Regions from separate parts of the Massilia sp. P2_C2 genome, predicted to be linked through region 2. Evidence: predicted binding sites of a transcription regulator. Region 2 holds the regulator's gene; the other holds the start of a gene.

Region 1 (5,645 bases), on a different contig from region 2:
ACGGCGTCGGGCGGCGGCGGTGTGGTGCAGCCGGCCAGCAGCAGCGCGAGCGCCAGGGCAACCAGGGCGGCAAGCGGTCGCGGCAGCGTCATGGGGCGTCCTTTGTTTGCATAAAGCCAATAATAGCAAACTCGCCAGCCCGGGCCGGCGCGATTTGGCCCGGCCGTGGGATGCCGGTCGCGGCCGGTCAGACGATCGGGTAGCGGCGGAACACGGGCAATGCTTCCGCCCGCGTCGCCCAGGCCGCGAGGCGGGGAAAGTCGGCGGGCGAGACGATCTGCGGCACCATCAGCTGGATGAACGACCATGTCACCGCAGCCGTGATGGCGGCCTGGCCGAGGTCGACGATGTCGAGCGCGTCCGCTTCCCCGTCCAGCTGGCGGCAGGCGGCCAGCAATTGTTCCTGCACACGGTCGAGCCAGGGCTGGTGCTGTTTCTCGGGCGGGCGCAACTGGTATTCGTAGACGACCTGCGCCGTCTTTTCGCAGGCGGCCAGCGCCGGGCCGATGGCGCGCAGGGCTTGCGCGCGCGGGGCAGGGGCGCCCGGCAGCAGGGAGCGGCCGGCCAGCGCCTCGGCATACTCGATGATCAGCGTGGAATCGATCAGCACCGTCCCGTCGTTCAGTACGAGCGTCGGCGCCTTGACCACCGGATTGATGGCGGCAAAGGCATTGAAGTTGCGGAACACCGACAACGCCTTGTGTTCGAACGGGATGTCGAGCAGGTCCAGCGTGATGGCGACGCGGCGGACGAAGGGCGAATCGAGCATGCCGATGAGTTGCATGGGGTCTCCTGGTGGGTGCGATGGCCTTTTATTCTATTGCCTTTGCGGCAATGATGCAGGCCATGCATCGTGACTTGACGGCACGGGCGGCGCAGCCGATATTTGAAATCGTTTTCATAACCGGGCAACGAGGGGGAGAGGATGGGTGACGTGGTAAGAATGGCGCGGGAACGCGGGACGGATACGCGGCGGACACCGGCCGCGCAGGCGCCGCGCGTGCTGGCCGTCGACCTGTTCCGCGGCCTCGCTGTGATGGGCATGGTCATGGTCGCGTATGCGGGCGGCTGGGACCACCGTTTCACGTTCCTGACACACGCCGACTGGCGCGGGTTCGCCATCGCCGACATGATCTTCCCGGCTTTCCTGTTCTGTGCCGGCGCCGCCCTGCCGTACGCAATGCGACGGCGGGAAGCACAGGACAGGGCGGCCCTCGTCCGGCACGTGTGGCGTCGTGCCGCCGTGCTCGTCGCACTCGGCGTCCTGTTGAACCTGCTGCCCGGTTTCGACGTTGCTCACGTGCGCTTGCCGGGCATCCTGCAGCGCATCGGCCTGTGCTACGCCATCGCCGGCACCGGCTGTGTGCTGGTGGCGCGCCGCGACGGCCCGTCGGTCGCGGCGCTGGTCACGGCGCTGCTCGTCCTGCTGGCCGGTTACGCTGCGCTGCTGCTCGCATGGGACGCACCCGGCTGCGGCCGTGCCTGCTTCGATTCGGCGCATGCGCTGCCGGCCGTCGTCGACCGCGCCTTGTTCGGTGTCGCCCATTTGTGGCCGTGGGGGCGAACGGGCGACGTCGTCACCTACGATCCGGAAGGCCTCGTGTCGACGCTGGGCGCACTCGTCAACATGCTGCTCGGCGTGACGGCGTCCGTGCTGCTGATGCGCTCGCACAAGCCGGCCACACTGACGGCCCTTGCCATCGCCGGGGTGGCCTGTTTGCTGACCGGGTTCCTGCTCGATCCACTCGTACCCATGGTCAAGAAGCTGTGGACGCCGAGCTTTGCGCTCGCGTCCGGCGGATTCTCGCTGCTGGCACTGCTGATCCTGATCCGCCTCGTACCGCCCGGTACGGAGGCGCCGGCGTGGACACGGCCGGTGCTTGCGTTCGGCACGAATGCGACGCTGGCCTTCGTCGGCATCACGCTGATCGATACCGCCATGCAACTGTCTTTGGGAAGCGTTGGCAGCGGGCACGACCTGCTGGCGGACATGCTGGCCCGCCTGATCCCGGAGGCCCGGGTGGCATCGGCCGCGTATTCGGCCTTGCTGCTGGGTGTGCTCGGCGCAGGGCTCTGGCAGTTGTACCGCAGGCGGATCGTGATCCGGATCTGAAAAACCGGCGTATGCTGGCGCTCATCTCAACCGGACCGGAGAGTACAGATGACGCGTTTGACCGCAGCGGATTTCGACCCCGAGGTATTGAAATTGTTCGATGGCTATGTGCACGGACGCGTATCGCGCCGCGATTTCCTTGCGCGTGCGGGCCGTTATGCCGCCGGCGGCACAACGGCCGCCACGTTGCTGGCGCAATTATCGCCATCGTTCGCCGCGCCCCTGGTCGCGTTCGCGGACGCGCGCCTGAAGACGGCCTATGTCGACTTCCCGTCGCCGCAGGGCTACGGCAAGGTCCACGGCTACCTGGCCGAGCCGGCGCATGCGAAGGGTAAGTTGCCGACGATCCTCGTCGTGCACGAAAACCGCGGCCTGAACCCGCACATCGAGGACATCGCGCGCCGTATCGCGCTCGACGGTTATGTCGCCTTCGCCCCGGACGCGCTGTACCCGCTGGGCGGCTACCCGGGCGACGAGGACAAGGCGCGGGACCTGTTCCCCAGGCTGGATCAAACCAGGACCCGTGCCGACTTCATCGCGGCCGCCCATGCGCTGGCGACGCTGCCGCAGGGCACGGGCAAGGTCGGCGTGGTGGGCTTCTGCTACGGCGGGGGCATCGCCAATTATCTCGCGACGCAGTTGCCGGACCTGGCGGCCGCCGTGCCGTTCTACGGCATGCAGCCGCCGGCCGCGGACGCCGCGCGCATCCGTGCGCCGTTGCTGATCCACGATGCCGGCAAGGACGAACGCATCCTGGCCGGCTGGCCAGCCTACGAGGCCGCGTTGAAGGCGAACCACGTCGACTACCAGCACTTCGTCTACCCGGGCGTCGAGCATGGCTTCAACAACGACACGACGCCGCGCTACGACGAGGCTGCGGCGAAGCTGGCGTGGGGACGGACGATGGCGTTCTTCAAGACAAAGCTTGCCTAAATTCGGGGTCAGTAAATTCGGGGTCAGAGCATTTTTTTCCCGAGATTCGGGGTCAGAGCACGTTTTCTGATGTGCGAGAAAAATAGCTGTTCGCGTCGATTTGCCGGTGATGGTGGATGATGACAGGGCGGCAAAAAGGGCTCTGACCCCGAATTTTCGGAAATTTGTGCTCTGACCCCGAATTTTGCGGGCAAAACAAAAGGCACCCGCAGGTGCCTTTGTCGTTGGCCGAGAAGAGGGCTTACACGTAAGCCGACAGCGCGGTCTTCATCTTCTTCAGTGCGGCCGATTCGATCTGGCGGATGCGCTCGGCCGATACGCCGAACTCTTCGGCCAGCGTGTGCAGCGTGGCACCCGAACCGTCGTRGTTGGCCAGCCAGCGTGCTTCCACGATGCGGCGCGAACGCGGGTCCAGTTTCGACAAGGCCGTTTCCAGGCCTTCCGATTGCAGGCGAACCTTTTCTTCGCCTTCCAGGACCTTCGTCGGCTCCTGCTGGTCCGAAGACAGGTAGGCGATCGGCGAGAACTTGTCGTCTTCGTCGTCGGTCGGTGCTTCCAGTGCGATGTCGCGGCCGGACAGGCGCGTTTCCATCTCGATCACTTCCTCGCGCTTGACGTCCAGCAACTTGGCGAGATCGTCGACTTGCTGCGGCGACATGGCGTCAAGACCCTGCTTATTGCTGCGCAGGTTGAAGAACAGCTTGCGCTGCGCCTTGGTCGTTGCGACCTTGACCAGACGCCAGTTCTTCAGGATGTATTCGTGCATCTCGGCCTTGATCCAGTGCATGGCGTAGGACACCAGGCGCACGCCCTGGTTCGGGTCGAAGCGCTTGACTGCCTTCATCAGGCCGATATTGCCTTCCTGGATCAGGTCGGCGTGGGGCAGGCCATAGCCCAGGTAACCGCGCGCGATCGACACGACCAGGCGCAAGTGCGACATCACGAGTTTTTGTGCGGCGTCCAGGTCGTTCTTATCCCGCAACTGCGTAGCCAGCGAAACCTCTTCTTCGTGGGACAGCATCGGCAGGCGATTCACTGCCGAGATATAGGCATCGATATTGCCAAGATTGCCACTGAAACCCAGTCCCAGAGCACGACTGCCGGCCGGAACCAATGCGGATTGTGCGGACATAGTCACTCCCTCTGATTTAAGCTGCTGCATCGTCTCGCCATCTCCAGAGCCCCGAAGGCGCAGCTGGCTGGCTTGTGTCGGGATGCTGACGGTGCTATCAAAACCATTTCCCGCGATAGTCTGGCGTAATATTAGCACTCTCTTGAGGTGAGTGCTAGGCGCCACCATATCCCCTTGGACGGGTTTAAGCTTCATTAAAGAATTGCCTATGGGAACCGAAATCAGGGCGATTCCACTCTAGAGCAGACGCGAGTGGCTCAGTTGATTTGGGTCAAATGTGTCGCTCGTATCGATTGAATTTCATGGATGACAGATTAGGCGACGCGTGCTGCGGCTTCTGTTGGTTAGCGCACGTTGCCGTGTAGGCGCATGCCTCGCGTCCGCTGCTGGATTTGACTGGCCAGCAGCGGACGGGTTCGCGCGACGTTGAGCAGAATAAAAACTTAGTTGAGCCGCGCCAGATGCCTCTGCACCGACAACATGGCGCCAACGAGTCCGAGCCCGGCGCTGATCGCCAGCAACGCGGCCATGCCGAGCGGTGGCAGGGCGGCCAACTGGAATTCCGACGCATACAGCCGGGCGAACTCGGCGATGGCCGTGTTCAGCGGACGCAGCGCCAGCGCCACCGCCCCCAGCGCCACGGCGCCGGCACACAGGCCCAGCAGGGCACCCGTGTAGTAGAACGGGCGGTGGATGAAGTTGTCCGTCGCGCCCAGCAGTTTCGACACGGCGATTTCCTCCCGCTGCGTCAGCACTTGCAGGCGAATGGTATTGAACACGACGGCGATCACGACGACGCCCAGCGTCAGTGCGAGCAGCAACAGTGCGAGGCGCAGCACGCCCAGCAGGGCGGCCAGGCGCTTGACCCAGGCCGAATCGACCTGCACGGTGTCGACACCAGGCAGCGCGCGCATCTGTTCGGCGATGCCGTCCACGCGGGCGGCCTCGGCGCCGCTGGCGAAGCCTTCCAGCTTCATCACATAGCTGTCCGGCAACGGGTTATCGCCCAACGTGGCGATCACGTCGGAGAGGCCGCTCTTTTCCTTCAGGCTGGCCAGCGCCTGCTCGCGCGGCACGAAGCTGACTTTCGCATGGCTCCCGTGCAGGATGCGCTGCAGTTGCGGGGCCAGCGCCTGTGCCTGCTCGCGCGGCGTGTCGGTCTTGAGGAACAGGCTGATTTCCGGATCGACGGACAATTCTTCCGACAGGGGCCGGACGTTGTCGAGCAGGGTGACGCCGGCGAAGGGCAGGGCCAGCGCGACGGCGACGACGAGCACGTTGAACAGGAAGCTGCCGGGCGCCTTGCGCACGTGGGACAACGCTGCGCCGAGCGCAAAGCGGTGCTGGCGGAACCAGATGTTCATGCGGCACCTCCCACCACCTGGCCATGTTCGAGACGGATCACGCGCGCGGCGCTGTCCAGGATGTCTTCGTCATGGGTCGAGATGACGCACGTCACGCCGACCG
Region 2 (4,095 bases):
GTCGCTGTTCGCGTGGTTGCGCGAGCACGCGCCGCGCGTGGCCGAGCGCTTCACCATCGACACCCTGCGCCAGGCGCGCCTGGAACTGCTGGCGCGCAAGCCCGAATTTCACCTCGACCTGGGCAAGCTGCGCCAGGCCGGCCTGCTGGCCGCGTTCCAGGAAGCGGGCGAGAATGCCGCCAAGGTCGAGCATGCGATGGCGCAGTTCTTTGCCGCGCGTAACGCCGTGGTCCCGTACGACGATGTGCTGCCGGGCCTGCTGCGCCTGAAGAACCGGGTGCTGGTCGGTTCGATTTCGAACGGCAATGCCGACCTGCGCACGATCGGCCTGGCGCACCATTTCAAGGTGTCGGTGGCTGCGCCCCAGTTCGGCGTGGCCAAGCCCGAGGCGGCGATCTTCCTGGCCGCCTGCAGAGAACTGGGCGTGGCGCCCGAGGATGCGGTCTATGTCGGCGACGACGTGCTGCTCGACGTGCGGGGCGCCCAGCGCGCGGGCCTGCGCGCCGTGTGGATGAACCGCACGGGTTCCACGAAGCACCTGGAGCACGAGGTGGTGCCGGATGCGATCGTACGCGACTTCGACGAACTGCTCGACTGGCTCAAGCGCGAGCACGACGAGATGCGGGCATGACGCACAAGCGGCGATCGAACGTGCATAATGACAGAAATGAAACCCGTTTTTAGCCATGCAACTCGATAATCGTGCACAAACCCTGCTGAAGGCCTTGGTCGAGCGCTACATCGCCGACGGCCAGCCGGTCGGTTCGCGCGCGCTGTCGAAGATCTCCGGCCTCGACCTCTCGCCGGCCACGATCCGCAACATCATGGCCGATCTCGAGGAAATGGGCTATGTCGCCAGCCCGCACACGTCGGCCGGCCGGATTCCCACGCCGCGCGGCTACCGCCTGTTCGTCGACACCTTGCTGACCGTGCAGCAGATCGACGAGAACGCCGTCGAGGCCGGCATGCGCCTGCCCGCGCACCAGCCGCAGAAAGTGATCGCCAACGCGGCCCAGGTGCTGTCGTCGCTGTCGCAGTTTGCCGGCGTCGTCCAGAGCCCGCGGCGTGAATCGGCGTTCCAGCAGATCGAATTCCTGCGCCTGTCGGAAAAGCGCATCCTGCTCGTGATCGTCGATCCGCGCGGCGACGTGCAGAACCGGCTGCTGCTGACCGACGTCGATTATTCGCCGACGCAGCTGATCCAGTCGGCGAATTACCTGAACCAGCATTTCGCCGGCCTGTCGTTCGACGAGGTGCGCACGCGCCTGACGGGAGAACTGCGCCAGCTGCGCGACGACATGGGCCGCCTGATGCAGGCGGCGGTCGAGGCCGGCAGCGAGGCGCTGGCCGAGACGGACGACATGGTCATTGCCGGCGAGCGCAACCTGCTGTCCGTGGCCGACCTGTCTTCCAACATGAGTTCGCTGCGCCAGCTGTTCGAGATGTTCGAGCAGAAGACGGGCCTGATGCAGCTGCTGGACGTGTCGAGCCGGGCCGGCGGCGTGCAGATCTTCATCGGCGGCGAATCGAAGCTCGTGCCGATGGACGAGATGAGCGTCGTCACCGCGCCGTACGAAGTGAACGGCAAGATCGTCGGTACCCTCGGCGTCATCGGCCCCACGCGCATGGCCTACGAGCGGGTGATCCCGATCGTCGACATCACGGCCAAGCTGCTGTCGAGCGCACTGAGCCAACCCTGACGATAGCGGATGCGGATCAATGCCGGTGCGGGCAATCCGTCTTCTGGCAATGACCGTAGATGGCGAGGGCGTGCTCGGCGATCTTGAAGCCGCGTTCGCTGGCGATCTTCTGCTGGCGGCTTTCGATCTCGTCGTCGTAGAACTCTTCCACGTGGCCGCAGTCAAGACAGACGAGGTGGTCGTGGTGCGAGCCGGCGTTCAGCTCGTAGATTGCCTTGCCGGTTTCAAAATGATTGCGGTTCAACAGGCCAGCCTGCTCGAACTGGGTCAGCACCCGGTAGACGGTAGCCAGACCCACGTCCATGTTCTCGTTCAGCAGGGTCTTGTACACGTCTTCCGCCGTCAGGTGCCGCACCGCGCTGTTCTGGAAAATTTCCAGGATTTTCAGGCGCGGCAAGGTCGCTTTCAGGCCGCTGGCCTTCAGGTCGGTAGGATTGTTACTCATGTTTTGTTACTCGGATATGGGCGGAGTGCTTTATGATATAGCGTTTTACAAGCTCCCGCTCACTCGTAAGCCCGCCAACCTGCTGCGCGTTGCGGTTCCAGCCTGCGATGCTCGCTGTACGTCTTGTACAGCTGCGCTTCTCGGCCGTAACCGCTGCCGCTCGCGACGGTTGACGGACTTCCGGCGATTGATTTTTAAGGTCAGATATGCGCATTAAAGCCGTTTTACATCGTTCCCACGCGCGGGCAGCGCTCGTGGCCGGGCTCGCCTGCATGACGCTGGCGGTCTCCGGCTGTGCGTCCTGGCGCAACCAGACCAAGCCGGCGGAACCGGTGAGCACCGCCCCGGCCGCGGTCGCCGCCGATGCCAGCAAGTCCGCGGCAATCGCGAATTCCGGCGCGCAGACCACGACCGTCACCAAGCTGCAGAAATTCCTCTGGATCTTCTCGCCCTACCGTCCGGACATCCAGCAGGGCAACTTCGTCTCGCAGGAAATGTTGAACCAGCTGAAGGTCGGCCAGACCCGCGACCAGGTTAAATTTATCCTCGGCACCCCGCTGCTGATGGATGCCTTCCACGCCGACCGCTGGGACTATCCGTTCTACCTCGCGCGCGGCAACGGCGAACTGACCACCAGCCGCGTCACGGTGTATTTCAAGGATGATAAGGTCGACCACTTCGACGGTGGCAACCTGCCGACGGAACGCGAGTACATCAATCGCCTGATCGGTATCTCGAAATACGAAACGAAGTCCGAAGAGGAATCGCTGGACGAACTGAAACGCAAACGTGACGAAGCCGCCAAGGGCGGAGGACAACAATGACTCAACTGAAAATCGCCGTTGCCGGCGCCAGCGGCCGCATGGGCCGCATGCTGATCGAAGCCATCGCCGCCGCACCGGACGCCCGGCTCGCCGGCGCCCTCGACCGCGAAGGCAATCCGTTCATCGGTTCCGATGCCGGCGCGTTTTCCGGCCAGCTGACCGGCGTCGTGATCCAGTCCGACCTCGACAAGGGCCTGGCGGACGCCGATTACCTGATCGACTTCACGCGTCCGGAAGGCACGCTGAACCATCTGGAATACTGCGCGGCCCACGGCATCAAGATGATCATCGGCACCACCGGTTTCGATGACGCCGGCAAGGCCGCCATCCGCGCCGCCGCCGACAAGACCGCCATCGTGTTCGCCCCGAACATGAGCATCGGCGTGAACGTCACGATGAAGCTGCTGGAAATGGCGGCCAAGAATTTCTCTGAGGGCTATGACATCGAGATCATCGAAGCCCACCACCGCCACAAGGTCGACGCCCCGTCCGGCACGGCGCTGAAGATGGGTGAGGTGATCGCCGACGCCCTCGGCCGCGACCTGAAGGACTGCGCCGTCTACGGCCGCGAAGGCGTGACGGGCGAGCGCGACCCCTCGACGATCGGCTTCGCCACCGTGCGCGGCGGCGACATCGTGGGCGACCACACCGTGCTGTTCGCCGGCATCGGCGAGCGCATCGAGATCAGCCACAAGTCGAGCAGCCGCGTCAGCTACGCCCAGGGTTCGCTGCGCGCCGCGCGTTTCCTGGCCGACAAGCCGACCGGCCTGTACGACATGCAGGACGTATTGGGGCTCACAAGCCTGGGCCTCAAGGGCTGATTCCGCACACCCGCCGAACTGGACGGCTTTGCCGGCGATCTGCTGGCATACTGGCCGTGAAGCGGGTATTTTTAGGAGACTCCCATGGCTACCGTCGAACTGAACGGCGCCGCGATCACGGACGCCGAAAGCTTTCATGTCGAGAGCCAGCGTGCGTTCGGCTTTCCCGATTCGTATCCGCACACCATGGATTCCTGGGTCGATTGCCTGAGCTATCTGCGCGATGAAGATGGCATGAGCAGCATCCGCCTGAAGGAGGATGAGGTGCTGCACATCGTCGTGACGCACGCCGAGGCCATGCGCGA

What was found. Region 2 encodes HrcA, which represses chaperone genes, less so after heat shock. Its sites were predicted from a motif close to TTAGCACTCNNNNNNNNNGAGTGCTAA; they were not measured.
Region 1: the regulator HrcA is predicted to act here: its motif matches at 4,310-4,336, upstream of rpoH (RNA polymerase sigma factor RpoH).

What each region holds. Positions count from the first base shown of each region.
Region 1 is NZ_JBFUDR010000021.1:504-6,148, forward strand. It holds gene AC1DYX_RS04300 (hypothetical protein) at 1-92, opposite strand, end outside; gene AC1DYX_RS04305 (glutathione S-transferase) at 188-784, opposite strand; gene AC1DYX_RS04310 (acyltransferase family protein) at 944-2,113, shown strand; gene AC1DYX_RS04315 (dienelactone hydrolase family protein) at 2,162-3,046, shown strand; gene rpoH (RNA polymerase sigma factor RpoH) at 3,288-4,178, opposite strand; gene ftsX (permease-like cell division protein FtsX) at 4,622-5,542, opposite strand; gene AC1DYX_RS04330 (cell division ATP-binding protein FtsE) at 5,539-5,645, opposite strand, start outside.
Region 2 is NZ_JBFUDR010000408.1:209-4,303, reverse strand. It holds gene AC1DYX_RS28205 (HAD family hydrolase) at 1-631, shown strand, start outside; gene hrcA (heat-inducible transcriptional repressor HrcA) at 687-1,700, shown strand; gene fur (ferric iron uptake transcriptional regulator) at 1,717-2,145, opposite strand; gene AC1DYX_RS28190 (outer membrane protein assembly factor BamE) at 2,352-2,969, shown strand; gene dapB (4-hydroxy-tetrahydrodipicolinate reductase) at 2,966-3,790, shown strand; gene AC1DYX_RS28180 (barstar family protein) at 3,875-4,095, shown strand, end outside.